Regions from separate parts of the Pseudogracilibacillus sp. ICA-222130 genome, predicted to be linked through region 1. Evidence: predicted binding sites of a transcription regulator. Region 1 holds the regulator's gene; the other holds the start of a gene.
The links. Region 1 encodes NrdR, which represses ribonucleotide reductase genes. Its sites were predicted from a motif close to AACACNATATATNGTGTT; they were not measured.
Positions count from the first base shown of each region.

Region 2: a site for NrdR is predicted at 2,205-2,222, ahead of WKT09_RS01070 (vitamin B12-dependent ribonucleotide reductase). Genes of this name have one in related genera too.

Region 1 covers NZ_JBBKBG010000011.1:17,186-21,635, reverse strand. Annotated here, with positions in the region: gene coaE (dephospho-CoA kinase) at 1-494, shown strand, start outside; gene WKT09_RS06585 (glyceraldehyde-3-phosphate dehydrogenase) at 602-1,627, shown strand; gene nrdR (transcriptional regulator NrdR) at 1,750-2,220, shown strand; gene WKT09_RS06575 (replication initiation and membrane attachment family protein) at 2,233-3,576, shown strand; gene dnaI (primosomal protein DnaI) at 3,598-4,450, shown strand, end outside.
Region 2 covers NZ_JBBKBG010000001.1:216,932-221,381, forward strand. Annotated here, with positions in the region: gene WKT09_RS01070 (vitamin B12-dependent ribonucleotide reductase) at 1-2,125, opposite strand, end outside; gene WKT09_RS01075 (rhodanese-like domain-containing protein) at 2,431-2,808, shown strand; gene WKT09_RS01080 (DEAD/DEAH box helicase) at 2,908-4,392, shown strand; gene WKT09_RS01085 (YqhG family protein) at 4,425-4,450, shown strand, end outside.

The DNA of each region.
Region 1 (4,450 bases):
AAATTGTCGAGCCAGGTAAGAAAGCATACAATGATATTGTAGAAACATTTGGCAAGGAAGTGTTATATGAGGATGGCACAATAAATCGTCCTGCATTAGGGAAAATAGTCTTCTCAGATGAAGCAAAGCGGAAAGCATTAAATGCCATAACACATCCAGAAATTCGAAAAGAAATCATCCGTCAACGGGAAGCATATGTCGCTCAAGAAGTTCCTTGTGTCGTATTAGATATTCCATTACTATATGAAAGTAACCTAATTGATTATGTGGACAAAGTAATTGTTGTATCTGTTTCCGAACAAACACAAATGAAAAGAGTCATGGAGCGTGATGGTAGCACAAAGGAAGCCGCTTTACAACGAATTCAATCGCAAATTCCTGTCAAAGAAAAGGAGAAAATGGCAGATGCTGTCATTGATAATAATGGTACGAAAGAAGCGTCTTATAAGCAATTAGAAGATATTTTAACTGCTTGGAATATCCCAATTAAATAATTTTACGTAAAACATAACATATTTAGTAGCACATTTAAGGACCAATGTGTTATACTAATTTGTGAGAAAAAAGAAACAGTGTAGCACATATATTGGGAGGACTCTAAATGAGAAGAACAAGAATTGCCATTAATGGATTTGGAAGAATTGGACGTATGGTTTTCCGTCAAGCGATTTTAAACAAGGATATTGATGTTGTTGCTATAAATGCAAGCTATCCAGAAGAAACTTTAGCACACTTAATCAAATATGATAGTGTACATGGAATCTTTGAGTGTGACATTAATATTTTTGAAGACGGATTTGAAATTAATGGTGAGAAGATTATTCATACAAACTCTCGTGAACCAGAAAAATTACCTTGGAAAGATTTAGATATTGATATTGTTATTGAAGCGACAGGTAAGTTCAACTCAAAAGAAGGCGCGAGTCGTCATTTACAAGCCGGAGCGAAAAAAGTAATTATTACTGCACCTGGAAAAAATGTGGATAACACAATTGTTTTAGGTGTAAATGAAGAAACGTACAATCCAGAAACAGAACATATCGTTTCAAACGCATCTTGTACGACAAACTGTTTAGCACCAGTTGCGAAAGTGTTAGACGAAGAGTTTGGAATTGTAAATGGATTAATGACAACTGTTCACGCATATACGAGTGACCAAGTTAGTTTAGATAACCCACATAAAGATTTACGCCGTGCACGTGCTTGCGGCCAATCTATTGTTCCGACATCAACAGGAGCTGCAAAAGCTTTAGGAGAAGTATTACCACATTTAAATGGTAAATTACATGGAACGGCATTACGTGTCCCTACTCCTAATGTTTCCTTAGTTGACTTAGTGGTAGACGTTGAAAAAGATGTTACAGCAGAACAGGTGAATGAAGCATTCCAAAAAGCAGCAGAAGGAAAATTAAACGGTATTTTAGATTATAACGAATTACCATTAGTATCCATTGATTATGCAACAACTGAAAGTTCTGCAACAATCGACGGATTATCTACGATCGTAATGGGAGATAAAAAAGTAAAAGTGTTAGCTTGGTATGACAACGAATGGGGTTACTCTGCACGAGTTGTTGACTTAGCGAACTTTATTGGTAAAAAAATCGATGAAAAAGTAAATGCATAATGAACGAAGAGATTAGTGGATAAGGGACCTTATCCGCTAATCTCTTTTATGTTATGTAAATTGATCGAAACATGTTAAAATGTATAGTAATAGATGAAGGAAATTGAATGGGGTTGAAAAGGATGAAGTGTCCAAAATGTTACCATAAACACTCACGAGTCTTAGATTCAAGACCATTTGAAGATGGGGACGCAATTCGTCGTCGCCGGCAATGTGAAAGTTGTGGCTATCGTTTTCGTACATATGAACGTAAAGAAGAAACGGCGATTATTATCGTGAAAAAAGATGGGACTCGTCAAGAATTTGAACGCGAAAAATTAATACGTGGATTAATGCGGGCATGTGAAAAGCGTCCTGTAACAATTGAGGAAATAGAAGAAATCGCATTAAATGTCGAACAAGAAATTCGTCAATGGGATGAAGCGGAAATTAGTAGTGAACAAATTGGTGAAATGGTGCTGTCAAGATTAGCAAAGGTGGACGGTGTAGCATACGTTCGCTTCGCTTCTGTATATCGTCAATTTGATAATATTACTTTATTTTTAGATGAGTTAAAAGATATTTTACAATCGAACGTAAACGAGGAGAAGTAAAGGGTGAAGAAGATGCAACATATAGGGAAGATTTTGCCAGTAGACGGATATCGCGTACAATTGATCGACAGTCTTCCTGTTGATTATGACGCGTCACTCATCCATTTGTATCAACCATTAATTGGGATAGAACCGATTAGTTTATATACATTATTGTTGAAAGAAGAACCATTGCAAACCGACGAACAAATTCAAACACATCACACTTTAATGAATTATTTATCGATGCCATTAGATAAAATTTATGTCGCTAGACGAAAACTAGAAGGAATCGGTTTATTAAAAACATTTGAAACCGTGCAGGAAAACAAAACTGTTTTCACCTATGTACTTCAAGCTCCTTTTCGTCCGGCGTATTTTTTTCAAGATATGATGCTATCTGAATTACTGTATCGACATATTGGAAAAATAAAATTCGAGACACTCCGCAAGTTTTATACAACATCCAACCAAATCGAGCGTGGCGAAGAAGTGACGGCATCATTTAACGATGTTTTTCAAACATTTACACCGAAAACACCGCCCGTTTCTGTAGAGGAGAAACAAGACGAAACACCAAAGGTCCCATTGGCAGAAGTTTCTTTTGATTCGATTTATTTTATGTTACAGCGAAAAAATATTCCTGTAAAAGAAGTGATGACAGACGAACATCGTCAAATCATGACACAGTTGTTGCATTTATATGATTTGGAAATGTATGAAATGGAACAAGCTGTCAATTGGGCATTGACAGATGACAATAAAATCGACATTGCTCAATTGAAACAAGCATGTCATGATTTGTTCCGAGCAAAACATAATGTCGTTCAGGTCCAACTGGTGGAAAAAAGTCCCTCACAAGTAAAGGTTGATAGTAATAAAAAGCGTTCTTCCACTAAATTAGATCGACTGATCGAATGGTTTGAAACAGCTTCCCCGAAAGATATTTTAGAAGATCAATCTATGGGGCATAATGCGACAAGTCAAGATTTAAAATTAGTAAGTGATATCATGCTTCAACAAGCACTACCTATTCCAGTGATGAATGTACTGATTCATTATGTGCTCTTGCAGTCGGATGATAAACTTACACGAAATTATATCGAATCGATTGCTGCCCATTGGTCACGAAAAAAATTGAAAACGGCTAGAGAAGCAGTGGAGTTTGCCAGAGAGCAGATGAACCAACCGAAAAAACGATCCGTACAAAAAAATTACCAACGACGAACTGCTGGAAAAGAAGAAGTTATTCCAGAGTGGTTTAATGAACGGAATAAAAAGGAAGAGAAAGAAAAGCCAGCAATATCAGAAGCAGATTTAAAAGAGCAAGAAGCATTGCTTGAAGCCTTACGTAGACATGCTTCTGAGAACAACTAAGGTTGTAAAGGACTGATGAAGATGAAACCAATTCAACATTCACTGCAAAAATGGATTCAAAATAATGAATCATTTCAAGAACGCCACAATGCGATGAAGCGTGAAATTACATCCCATCCGCTTGTCCGTTCATTTTTACAAGCACATGAAGAGATAACCGATGAACAAATAGATCGTAATTTAAATAAATTGTATGAATATATTACACAATCGCATCAATGTGATCGTTGTACGAGTGTTGAAACGTGTAAAAATATGTTGCAAGGATATTCGCCTATTTTGGAATATAAAAATGAGGAAATTCATATTTCGTATGAAAAATGCCGGAATCGATTAGCGGAAGAAGCACAAACAGAACAGAGTGATTTAATAAAAAGTGTTCATATACCGAAAGAGATTTTGGAAGCACGTATTGATAAGGTGCATGTTGACCAAGAACGTACGAATGCCATTAAAAGTATGACACAGTTTTTAAATGCGGCAGAAGAAAAACTGCCGGAACGTGGGATTTACTTCTCAGGTCCGTTCGGTGTTGGAAAGACGTATTTACTCGGTGTCATCGCAAATCGATTGAAACAATTTAATATTTCATCGATGCTTATTTATATGCCAGAATTCGTACGGGAAATGAATGCATCCATTAAAGACAATACCGTACAACAAAAAGTTGATGCTTTTAAAAAAGCCGATGTGCTTATGTTAGATGATATTGGAGCTGAAACATTATCTGCATGGTTCCGTGATGAAGTGCTAGGAGCAATTTTGCAATATCGTATGATGGAAAAATTGCCCGTATTTTTCACATCGAATTACACCATGGATCAATTAGAAGAAATTTTAGCAACAACGACAAGAGGAGATGTCGAAAAGGTTA
Region 2 (4,450 bases), on a different contig from region 1:
CAAACCAATCTGGTAAGTTATTTTCATCTGCATTAGGATGACGATCTAAATACTCTTGTAAAATATCAGCTTTTACTTCAATGAATTTCCCTAAACGACCGCTTCGGTAATATGAAAAGGAGAAATATGGTTCTAAACCTGTACTTACACCGACCATCGTTCCCGTTGACCCTGTCGGAGCGACCGTTAATAAATGAGAGTTACGAATTCCATACGTTACAATATCCTGACGAATATCTTCAGGCATTTGCTTCATGAATCCTGTTTGGATAAATGCTTCCCGAAGTTTTTTTGTTTCATCTTCTGTTTTTCCAATTAAAAATGGGAAGCTTCCCTTTTCTTTTGCAAGTTCTACAGATTCACGATAAGCCGTGACAGCAATCGTTTTAAATATTTCATCTACTAATTGGTTACCTTCTTTCGATCCATAGCGTGTTTCACAATAAATTAATAAGTCATGTAATCCCATTACACCTAATCCGATACGTCGCTCACCAAGTGCTTGTCTTTTATTTTCCTCTAAAAAATATGGAGTTGCATCGATCACATTATCTTGCATGCGCACACCAACACGGACGGTTTCTTTTAGCTTTTCTACATCAAGTTGTTTCGTTGTTTTATTCGCCATTTCAGCTAAGTTGATTGCAGCTAAATTACATACAGAGTAAGGTGCAAGTGGTTGTTCCCCACATGGATTCGTAGCAACAACTTGTTGACCATAACTTTTCGCATTTGTCATATCGTTTGCATTATCGATAAAGAAAATGCCTGGCTCAGCTGAGTATGTCGCACAAATATTAATTAAATCCCATAATTCTTTTGCTCTTACTTTACGATATGTCCGAATACGAAAACCTTTTTCTTCCCATTTACGTACATCCCCGATTTTATGCCATTCTTCATTATACTGTTTCATTTCTTCTTGCGTGTAGTTCTCAACATCTGGAAAACGTAAAGCATATTCCCCATCTGTTTCAACAGCTTCCATGAATTCTTTCGTTAAACAAACAGAAATATTCGCTCCCGTTAAAAATTCTGATTGATGTACGTCGTATGTTCCGCCAGTTTTTAATTTTTCATCTGCTTCTTTTACTGCTTCTTTTGTAAATCCACCTAAACCAGGCATGTTTTTATAGTTCACAATCCCTTGATATAAGTCTTTTTCTGTTTCGGTTAAAGGTGTAAATTTTAATTTTTCATTTGCTAATTGTTTAATTTGCTCATCTGTCGTATTTTCAATTAAATAGCGCAAAATACGTGGATTTTGCATTTTTGAAATAATAAATTCGATAATATCAGGGTGCCAGTCTGCGAGCATAATCATTTGGGCTCCGCGACGTGAACCACCTTGTTCAACTAAATGTGTTAATTTAGCAATATCATCTAACCAAGAAACAGATCCTGAAGATTTACCATTTACACCACGTGCTAACGTATTACGTGGACGTAATGTGGAACCATTCGTTCCAACTCCACCACCGCGTGACATAATTTCCATTACTTGCTTACGATGATCTGAAATCCCTTCTCTTGAATCTTGAATATAAGGCATTACATAACAATTAAAATAAGTTACATCCGTTTCTGATCCTGCCCCATATAACACTCTTCCCGCAGGAACAAAACGTAAAGTTTCTAATTGTTCTTTAAACATCTCATAAGATGCTTGTCTTTTTTCTTCAGTCGTTTCAACTAATGATAGACCTTTCGCATTTCGTGCTGCAATTTGTTCATAAAAAATTTCTAAAGGTTTATCAATCGTATCTAGGTCACGTTTAATGATACCTGTTTTAACTTCTTGTTCATCATCTAGTACGGCAATAAATTCTTCCGCTATCTTAATTTCAGCCTTATTTTCTTCCCAATCAATCGATTCTACTAATCCATAACCACGTGCTGGGAATTTAGGATCTGGTTTTACGGTTAAAACGACAAAATCCCCTTTTTTTAATGTTTTCTTCTCTGTATCTTTAAATGCATAGCGGTCTAACATTACTAGTCTTGAAACGCCTTCATGCATAATTTTCATATCATCTGTAATGGGTTCAACTTGCTTAAATTGTTTTATATCCTCGTTTAAAGACGCAATGTTAATGTTTTCTTTTACTGATAAATTTGTTGCCACTATTGATCGCTCCCTACGTACGTATTTCTCGTTGCTTTTGTAAATTATTCTATTTCTAATGTACACAAAAAATGACAATAAATCAATATGTTGTGTTTAAAAAGGTTATAAAGTGCTATATATTGAAAAAATGATCATTCTATGTTTGAAATAAATTTTTTACATAAAAGCCGACAATACAGTATTCTACCTGTTTCAAAGAAAAAAATCTACTGATTATTTGTAAAAAGATGTATCAATTCATATAATATATATAGTATATGTGGCAACCTTATTTACTATATTTTATATTGGAGGATTATTACATGCTTTGGGGTTTACTAATTGTTTTACTTTTAATCATTCTTTATGCCTTGTTTAATTATTTTCGTCAAAGAAAATATTTAACCGTTTTAACGCAAGAACAATTTATAGAAGGATATCGTAAGGCTCAACTTGTCGATGTTCGAGAACAGAAAGAATTTGATAACGGGCATATTCGTGGTGCTAGAAATATTCCTTTAACAACGTTTAAACAGAGTATTAATGCATTACGCCCTGACAAGCCTGTTTATTTATATTGTCAAAACACAACTCGTTCAACGAGAGCCGCAGCTATTTTAAAAAAGCATCACTTTACAGACATCTATATGTTGCAAGGTGGCTTTAAAAAATGGACTGGAAAAATTGACCAAAAAAAATAAACGAAAAACATATATAGGATGACAAAAATCCTATATATGTTTTTTTGTATATTTTATACATTCCGAACCATCCTAACCATAATGGAGGTTATATTTTATATGGAAATAAAAGTACATAAAGATCATAACTGGATACAATGGTATAAAGAAAATGAGCTTCAATCAACAAATAGTAATTGGGGGTTATTCTCCCTCTATTATAATATGTTACAAAAACGTGCACATAAAACGATGAATCAATTAGAAAGTACACATTATATTAAAAATACTACGATGTTACCTCATCAAAAGGAAGTATGTGAAAAGGTACTCTTTTCAATGAACGGAAGAGCTATTTTAGCTGACGAAGTAGGTTTAGGTAAAACAATTGAAGCTTGCTTTATTATGAAAGAATTGCTAGTTCGTAAAATGGCGAAAAAAATATTAATTATTGTTCCAGCCTCTCTTATTTATCAATGGGAAAAAGAATTACGGTTAAAGTTTTTTATTTTTCCAACCGTTTATAAAAAAATTAATGCTTCCCATTTAGACGACATCGTTCTTTGTTCATATGAACAAGTAAAACGGAATCGAAAAATATTTGAGCAACATTGTTTTGATTTGCTCATCATTGATGAAGCGCATAAAGTTGTAAATCCAAAAACGATCAATTATCAAATGGTCCAACAAATAAACAAGAAATATTGTCTACTATTAACTGCTACCCCAATGAAAAATACACTCGATGATATTTATTATTTAATTCAAATCGTACAACCGACATTATTTGCAGACATCGATTCATTTCGACAATTATATACATCCAATCAGTCCATATTCAGAGAAAGGTTAAGTCGTGTACTCGTTCGCAATCAACGACAGGACCATATAAATTTTATCCCTGAAAGAAATATAGAAACTAAATTTATCTACTTTACAGAGGAAGAACAAGCGGTATACGATCAACTAAAAAAACAAATGATCCAATCTAAAACACCTCATTGGGTTTATCTAAAGCAATTCTGTTCTTCTAGAGAAGCATGTTATCTATCACTACAAAAAAACGAACCATCTGAAAAACAATTATTATCTGAAATTGCAAGTCTCCCCCATCATATAAAAGCAAAAGTGTTGATAGATCTGTTTCAAACGATACAAAATGAAAAAGTCGTTATTTTTACCCAATATAAACCGAGCCAATATTATATTCAGTGGTATTTACAGCAACACGGGATACAGAGTGTTGCCTTTTCAGGAGATTTATCACAATCAAATAAACAGTGGATGGTGGAACAGTTTAAAAATGATAAACAAGTACTAGTAGCAACAGACGCATGTAGTGAAGGAATCAATTTACATTTCGCCCATATTTTAATTAACTATGATTTACCTTGGAATCCAATGCGTTTAGAACAACGGATTGGTAGGATTCATCGTTTCGGGCAAAAAAATGATGTACGGATGATTCATCTCGTACTTGAACATACGATTGAAGCTCATATTTTACGTGTCATTTACCAAAAAATAAATGTCTTTCAAGCATCAATTGGTGGAATGGATAAACTGTTAGAACAAACAATGAATGAATATATGGTTGATTCATAAACAAAAGTACATATGGAAAGGACGTGAAAAAGATGTCCACTCTATCTTTTCTGCAAAC